Geobacillus stearothermophilus ATCC 12980: one gene and its partner. The protein of the gene in region 1 interacts with the protein of each later gene in a pairwise test. Links are inferred from orthologs where the notes say so. Each region holds a gene or a part of one and is shown in the gene's direction. Other genes may lie near its edges.

Region 1 (4,972 bases):
TTTGCCGCGTTGACGATCCGCCATTTTTTGACGCCGTTTGACACATTTCATGGGAAATGACAAAAACGGCGTTGGTTCGCCACGGCGGCTGTCGAGATTTTTGTAAAGGATTCTCCCCCTTCGGCATGGAAATAAAAGGACAAAGGAGATGGGGGGAGGATGCTCAATGGAAATGTGCGAGTTGGTAGGACAGTTTATGGAACGGATGCAAACGTTGCGCCATTTGTTGCCGATTTTGCCGGATGAGCAGCTGTATGTTCGCTTTGAAAGCGAGGAAGAGACCGCCATGGTGGCGCTCGGCAAGGAGCTTACTGCCGGAAGGGAACCTGATGAACGGAACGTCTTGACGGTGCACGGCTCCAAAAAAGCACTTTGCTCGCTTTTAGACGGCGAGCTGAAGCTGCAGCAGCTCGTCCGGCTGCGCGAAGTGCATGTATCGGGAAGCTTTCGTCATCTGTTGCTGCTTGAGTCGCTCCTCCATTTGGCTAAGCCATATCGGCATGTTGGGTGAAATTTTTATTGACAATGTTCGACACAAGGTGATACAATCACAGTTGTAGTCAATCGAATAGGCGATTGTTGCGCTCTTATCAAGAGAGGTGGAGGGATGTGCCCAATGAAGCCCGGCAACCGTCAGCGCGTGCGCTGAAAAGGTGCCAATTCACACAAAGCGGCCTGCTTTGAGAGATAAGAGACGGAATGGTGCACAATACCTTTCTGTTCTCTGCGGGCAGAAAGGTTTTCTTTTTGCGCTCCGCCGCCTTGGGGAGGAAGGTGAAACGATGATTACACTCGAACATGTGACAAAGATCTATCAAGCGGCTAACGGCTCAGTCACGGCCGTCGACAATGTGTCGCTTGAGATTCGCGAAGGGGAAATTTTCGGCATTATCGGCTACAGCGGCGCGGGGAAAAGTACGCTCATCCGCTTGCTCAATGGGCTCGAGAAGCCGACGGGCGGCCGGGTGGTCGTCGCCGGCCGCGACATGGGGCGCATCAAAGGGCGGGAGCTGCGCAAGGCGCGTCAAGAGATCGGGATGATTTTCCAACATTTCAACTTGCTTTGGTCGCGCACAGTGCGGGAAAACATTGCGTTTCCGCTCGAGATTGCGGGTGTTCCGAAAGCGGAGCGGCAAAAACGGGTCGATGAATTGATCGAGCTCGTCGGGCTCACGGGGCGGGAAGAGGCGTATCCGTCGCAGTTGAGCGGCGGGCAAAAGCAGCGTGTCGGCATTGCCCGGGCGCTCGCCAACAACCCGAAAGTGCTGCTTTGCGACGAGGCGACATCGGCGTTGGACCCGCAGACGACCGATGCGATTTTGGACTTGCTCGTTGACATCAACAAGCGGCTCGGGCTGACGATCGTGCTGATCACCCATGAAATGCACGTCATCCGCAAAATTTGCGACCGCGTCGCCGTGATGGAAAACGGCAAAATCGTTGAGCAAGGCGACGTGTTGCACGTGTTCCGCAACCCGCAGCAGCCGATCACGAAGCGGTTCGTCAAGCAGCTCGTCGAGCCGGAAGAGACGGAAGAGGCGATTTCCCATTTGTTTGGCCAATACCCGAGCGGGCTGATCGCGCAGCTGACGTTTGTCGGCGCGGCGGCCGGCCAGCCGCTCATCAGCCAGGTCGTGCGGCAATTTGCCGTCGATATGAATATTTTGCAAGGGAAAATTTCGCAAACCCATCAAGGCGCTTATGGGGTGCTGTTTGTGCACATCAATGGGGCGGCGGATGAAATTGACCGGGCGCTTGGCTACATTCAAAGCCAGCAGGTGGCGGTGGAGGTGATTCACGATGCTCGCTAACCTCCTGCCGAACGTCCAATGGGAGACGATGTGGGCGGCGACGGTCGAGACGCTGTATATGACGGGAGTGGCGGTGGCGGCCACTTTCGTTCTCGGAATCGTTCTTGGCTTGCTTCTATTTTTGACAGCGAAGGGCAACCTATGGGAAAACCGGTTTGTCAATACCGTGATTGCGGCGTTTGTGAACATTTTCCGCTCCATTCCGTTTATTATTTTGATCATTTTGCTCATTCCGTTTACCACCTGGCTTGTTGGGACGATGCTTGGCGCCAATGCGGCGCTGCCGGCTTTGGTCATTGGGGCCGCGCCGTTTTACGCCCGCATGGTGGAGATTGCCCTTCGCGAAATTGATAAAGGCGTCATCGAAGCAGCCCAAGCGATGGGCGCCTCAACGTGGACGATCATTTGGAAAGTGCTGCTGCCGGAGTCATTGCCGGCGCTTGTCTCCGGCATTACGGTGACGGCGGTGTCGCTCGTCAGCTATACAGCGATGGCTGGAGCCATCGGCGCCGGCGGGCTTGGGAACTTGGCGTATTTGGAAGGGTTCCAGCGCAACCATAACGATGTGACATTTGTCGCAACCGTATTGGTGTTGGTCATTGTATTTATCATTCAGCTGATCGGTGACTTTGTCACTTCGAAAATCGATAAACGATAAAGGGGGAAACAACTGATGAAGAAATGGTTGGGTATGTTGCTCGCCGCCATTCTCGTGCTCGCTTTGGCGGCATGCGGCGGCAACAATAACGACAACGCGGAAGGCGGCAAAGACGGCAAATTGGTGAAGTTGAAAGTCGGTGCGTCGAACGTGCCGCATGCGGAAATTTTGGAAAAAGCGAAACCGATTTTGAAGAAAAAAGGCATCGACTTGGAGATCATTACGTTCCAAGATTACATCTTGCCGAACAAAGCGCTGGCTGAGAAGCAAATCGACGCCAACTATTTCCAACACATTCCGTATTTGGAATCGCAAAAGAAAGAGTACGGCTATGATTTCGTCAACGCCGGCGGCATTCATATCGAGCCGATCGGCTTATACTCGAAAAAATACAAAAGCATTGAAGAACTGCCGGACGGCGCGACGATCATCATGAGCAACTCGGTCGCCGACCATGGACGCATTTTGTCGATGCTGCAAGAAAAGGGGCTCATTAAGCTGAAACCGGGCATCGATAAAACGAAAGCGACGGTCAACGACATCGTCGAAAACCCGAAACATTTGAAATTTAAAGCGGACGTCGATGCTGGACTTCTGCCGCAAATTTACAAAAACGGCGAAGGCGATGCGGTTTTGATCAACGCCAACTATGCGCTTGACGCCGGTTTGGACCCGGCGAAAGACCCGATCGCCGTGGAGTCGCCGAAAAACAATCCGTATGTGAACATTGTGGCGGTGCGCAAAGGCGATGAAAACCGGAAAGAAATCAAAACGCTTGTCGAAGTGCTGCAATCGAAAGAAATCCAAGATTTCATCAAAGAAAAATACCACGGCGCCGTCATTCCAGCGGCGACAAACAATCAATAACGGAAGCGAATCGCTTCCGTTATTTTTTGCACAAAAAAGAGCCGCCCGAAAGTTCAAAACCGTTTTGGATGGAGAGACGCCGCGGCCGGTCTGTTTTCCCGCGCTTCATCGGTTGTTCAAACGCGCCAGTACGGCGGCGAGCATGACGATGATGACGCAGTTTTGCAGGGCGACCACTGTCGTTAAACTGAAGATGACGTCCCCGTGTTCACCGAGAATGCTGCCGATGATGATCCATGCCAAAAACGAAGCGAAAGCGGCGGTTAAGGCAAAGACAACCCAACGAATCAATGGCATTGCCCCCTTTCCTATGATGATGGGAGTGGAACAGAACCATTCGTTTTCATCATGACATTCCGTCGATGTTGGCGAAACGGTGGTGTTTCCACACCCTTTCAATACCATTCGTTTATGCATCGGTCGAATCCTCCCTTCACCGCTACAAAGAAGGGATAGGGGCGTTCACCCAAAAAACTTCCGAACGTAGCCGAGCGGTTTAACGCGTTTACGGAAGCGTGCTTTGCCGAGGGAGCGCTGTCGAAAAAAGAAAAACAATTGATCGCCCTTGGCATCAGCCTGGCGACGCAAGATGAGTATTGCACGATTTACCATGCGAAAGGCTGCCTTGATGAAGGAGCGTCGGAACAGGAAATTTTGGAAGTATACGCGGTGGCGGCCGCGTTTGGCGGCGGGGCGGCGATGAGCCAAGCGGTGACGCTTGTGCAAGAATGCCTCCGCGAGCTGCGGGCGGCTCACTAGACTCCGGAAAAAACGGGGTCTTTTTTTGCAAAAACTCGTACAAGCTTGCGGTTTTCGTGTAAAATAGTAAAAGGCGCTGTTTTTTCACACGGTCACAGTGAAAACAGAGCGGGAAAGTTGCACGTAGTTTTCATTTGTTATAAAATGATAATGAGAATAAAATGAGAATGAACGATCGCTAGAAGACAAGCGAGTGAATTGACTTTCAATTGAGAATTGGAGGTATGCTGCATGGCGGTATTGACGATTCGCAATCTCCACGTCGCCGTGGAGGGAAAAGAAATTTTAAAAGGAGTGGACTTGGAAGTCAAAGGCGGGGAAATCCACGCCATCATGGGTCCGAACGGAACGGGGAAGTCGACGCTGGCATCGGCCATTATGGGCCATCCAAAATATGAAGTGACAGAAGGATCGGTGACGCTCGACGGCCAGGATGTCCTTGAGATGGAAGTCGACGAACGGGCGCGCGCCGGCCTGTTTTTGGCGATGCAATACCCAAGCGAAATCAGTGGAGTGACGAACGCCGACTTTTTGCGCGCGGCGATCAACGCCCGGCTTGGCGAAGGCAACGAAATTTCGCTCATGAAATTCATCCGCAAGCTCGATGAAAAAATGGCGTTTCTCGAAATGAACCCGGATATGGCGCACCGTTACTTGAACGAAGGATTCTCGGGCGGGGAGAAAAAGCGAAATGAAATTTTGCAGCTGATGATGCTTGAGCCGAAAATCGCCATTTTAGACGAGATCGACTCCGGCCTCGATATCGACGCGCTCAAAATCGTCGCCAAAGGTGTCAACGAAATGCGCAGCAGCGAGTTCGGCTGTTTGATCATCACCCACTACCAGCGGCTGCTCAACTACATCACCCCGGATTATG
Region 2 (3,371 bases), 550 kb from region 1 along the record:
GTAGTGGTAAAAGGAGGGAACGAAAGGGGGAGCGTCATGATTGTTCATGTCGTAAAGCGCGGGGAGACGCTTTGGCAGTTGGCTCAGCGTTACGGCGTTCCACTCGAGCGGATTGTCGCCGCCAATGAACTGAGCGACCCGAACCGGCTAGCCCCATTCGCTACGGGGCGTCCATCCAATACGATGCGGCGGCCGCCTCGCCGTTTTACCGCTATACAGATGAACAAGGGCGACAACATGAAGTGTGGTTTGAGGACGCCCGCAGCGCGTTGGCGAAATTTGACTTGGTGAAAGAATACGGATTGCGCGGAATCAGCTACTGGGTGCTCGGGTATCCGTATCCGGAAAACTGGGTGCTGTTGGAAGACAATTTCCGCATTCGCAAGCGTGGGTAAGCTAAGCAGTTAGAGCGTATGCGCCGGTCATCGGGCATACGCTTTTATTTTGTTTCTTGGAGTTCGAGCCGCTTTTTGAGTTGATACATTTCCAGATCGTGCTGGCCGATCTTATGATTTAAATATTCAATCGCAATGTTCGCGTTACGCCAATCATGTGACAGTATCTCGAACATACGCCGATGCTCAGCCAGCTCGTCCTCGATTTTTTTGAAATGGCTGCGCGTTTCGATGATGAAATGGTCCAACTTTTCCTCGAGGCGCTGTTGTCGTTCTTCGAGGCGCTGTTGTCGTTCTTCGAGGCGTTGTTGCCGTTCTTCGAGGCGCTGTTGTCCGGCTTCTAGTCGGTCGAGGCGTTCATGAATCGGCTGCAACTCCTCTTTCAGCACTGAGCGAAGCAATTCGACAAGCTCGTGAGACATTCTGCATCCCCCCTTTCAGCTTAGTTTTATTGTATCATTGCGTTTATGAGCTGTCATGGCAAATCGCAAAGGAGTACGAATGTTTTGAAAGGAGTGGATTTATCTAGTTTGACGTTTGAGCTCATCCAGCATCGGTTTACCAAGCCGGCCAAGCGGGTCATCGAGCAGCGTTACCCGAAAACCAAGCTCGATTTGGACGAATCGAAGCGCAAGTATAAGTGGGGGCGGTACGGCATCGGCAAATACGTGTATCGTGACGAGGAGGCGCAGGAGCTGGAGGAAACGATGCGTTCGTACATTACCCGCTTTTTCCCGGCGGCTGAGGTGCAGTATTTTACGTAATGCCCCTTTTATGGTACAATAGAAATGATTGCTCTTTTTGTCTGCCAAAAGGGCCGACGCATCGGAGTGACGGTATAGGCCGGGGGATTTGCTGGCGGCAGGCAAACGTTGCAGGAGGGGACAAACGTTGCCGACACCGAGCATGGAAGATTATATTGAACAAATTTACTTGTTGATTGAAGAAAAAGGCTATGCCCGCGTTTCGGACATCGCGGAAGCGTTGTCCGTTCACCCTTCTTCAGTGACGAAAATGGTGCAAAAGCTCGATAAAGATGAATATTTGGTGTATGAAAAGTACCGCGGCCTTGTCTTGACGCCGAAAGGAAAAAAAATCGGCCAACGGCTTGTGTACCGCCATGAGCTGCTTGAGCAGTTTCTTCGCCTCATTGGCGTCAACGAAGAAAACATTTACCGCGATGTGGAAGGGATTGAACACCATTTGAGTTGGAACGCCATCGACCGGATTGGCGATTTGGTGCAATATTTTCAAGAGGACGAACGCCGTCTTGAGGCGCTGCGCGACGTGCAAAAGCGCAATGAGCAAGGGGAGTAAGCGACTGCTTGCTCTTTTTTGTTTTTCGTACTAAACGCCTTTTCTTTCTCTTACATATATATAAACAGCGAGAAAGGGGAGGCGGCGATGGACATTGATCTCGTCTTTTCCGGCGGCGGAGTGAAAGGGTTTGCGTTGCTGGGGGCGTATGAGGCCATTGAAGAAAAAGGGCTGCGCTGGAAGCGGCTTGCCGGGACGAGCGCCGGGGCGCTGCTTGCTGCGCTACTGGCGGCTGGATACACCGCCCGTGAGATGACGCAGTTGTTCGAGGAGCTTAGGCTGGAGCAGTTTTTGGATGAACGGGCGTCGTGGGTTCCGTTTTCTGTTTGGAAGTGGGTGCGTCTATATTGGCATTTAGGAGTTTATAAGGGAAACGTGTTTGAACAGTGGATCGAATCGGCGCTCGCTGCCCGCGGAGTGCGTATGTTTCGGGATGTACCAGCTGACAGTTTGTATATCGTTGCCTCCGATGTGACGAACGGGCGCATCGTCGTGCTGCCGGATGATTTGGCGATATACGGCATTGACCCCGGCTCGTTTTCGATCGCCAAGGCGGTGCGGATGAGCACGAGCATTCCGTACTTTTTCGAGCCGGTCCGCCTTCACGGACGGGACGGCACCTCCCTCATCGTTGACGGCGGGGTGCTCAGCAACTTTCCGCTGTTTCTCTTTGATGAAGAAAAAGAAACGAAAAAACGGCCGGTGCTCGGCGTTCAATTGAGCGCCAAGCCCGGCCAGCGGCCGAAACGGCGCATTGCCAACGCGCTTGATTTGTACGAAGCGTTGTTTGAGGCGATGAAAGAGGCGCATGACGCCCGCTATATTTCGCGCCGCCATGAAAAAAACATCATCTTTTTGCCGGTGGAAAACGTTCTTGCGACCGATTTTTCCATCGACCTGGAAGCGCGCCGGCGTCTCATTGACTATGGGCGCGAGCGGGCGCGGCAGTTTTTGCGGCGGTGGGCGTTTTGAGCGCCCAAAACAAAAAAGAATCAAGCTAAAAGGAAGCCCGATTCTTTTTTTTGCCTTTTTTGCCCTCGATGACGGTCAAATGCGGAGTCGCCATTCGCTTTTTCAACGGCCGTTTTAGTTTCGCCGGCTTCGGCTGCTTGTGCGCGGAGCGGGGATGAAGCTTTTTCGACTGCCGCACCGCTTTTAGATACGACAATCGTTCTTTGCTAGTGCGGCGTTGGTAGACGAAACGGTAAAAGAGATAAATCGCGGCTGCAAACAGCGCAACAAACAACAGCTGGCGAAACAGCACCGTCGGATGGGCAAAAAGGGTATACACAATGCCAAGCGTCCCAAGCAAAATCATAAGTCCGGCGAGCGGGTGAACAGCCCTGTGCCGCAATGAATCCACCCCCTTTACGATTACTGCACCGCTTTTTTCGCTTCCGCTTCCGCCTCTAAACGAAGAAGCTGCTGGAACGAAGCGATGGCCACTTCCACTTGGTCGTCGTCCGGCTCTTTTGTCGTCAGCCGCTGCAGCCATAGACCGGGATAGCCCAGCCAGCGCAGCAACGGAATGTCCCTCCATTTATTTGTAAACTGCAGCACCTCAAACGAAACGCCGAGCACGACCGGAATTAAGGCGAGCCGGTTCACAATCCGCAGCCAAAGCGGATCGGTCGGCACGAACAAATACAGAAACAAGCC

Evidence for each region.
Region 2: the proteins of QSJ10_RS13190 (region 1) and mntR interact in binary tests that used the Escherichia coli proteins (3 or more experiments, as listed by UniProt). The link is inferred for Geobacillus stearothermophilus ATCC 12980 from one-to-one orthologs.

What each region holds. Positions count from the first base shown.
Region 1 is NZ_CP128494.1:2,414,360-2,419,331, reverse strand. Bases 1-2,796 are described here. They hold QSJ10_RS13190 (methionine ABC transporter ATP-binding protein), read left to right. Parts: upstream 1-782; coding sequence 783-1,811; downstream 1,812-2,796. Other genes in these bases: QSJ10_RS13180 (MetQ/NlpA family ABC transporter substrate-binding protein), read left to right, coding at 2,485-2,796; QSJ10_RS13185 (methionine ABC transporter permease), read left to right, coding at 1,801-2,469; QSJ10_RS13195 (hypothetical protein), read left to right, coding at 167-511; QSJ10_RS13200 (thioredoxin family protein), read left to right, coding at 1-13. Outside these bases: more of QSJ10_RS13180, read left to right, coding at 2,797-3,336; QSJ10_RS13175 (hypothetical protein), read right to left, coding at 3,442-3,633; Fe-S cluster assembly ATPase SufC, read left to right, coding at 4,327-4,972. UniProt on the Escherichia coli protein: Part of the ABC transporter complex MetNIQ involved in methionine import. Responsible for energy coupling to the transport system. It has also been shown to be involved in formyl-L-methionine transport.
Region 2 is NZ_CP128494.1:1,864,028-1,867,398, reverse strand. The notes cover bases 81-2,999. They hold mntR (transcriptional regulator MntR), read left to right. Parts: upstream 81-1,286; coding sequence 1,287-1,712; downstream 1,713-2,999. Other genes in these bases: QSJ10_RS10125 (SA1362 family protein), read right to left, coding at 2,710-2,999; QSJ10_RS10130 (patatin-like phospholipase family protein), read left to right, coding at 1,800-2,684; QSJ10_RS10145 (coiled-coil domain-containing protein), read right to left, coding at 440-817. Outside these bases: more of QSJ10_RS10125, read right to left, coding at 3,000-3,066; QSJ10_RS10120 (DUF1385 domain-containing protein), read right to left, coding at 3,087-3,371.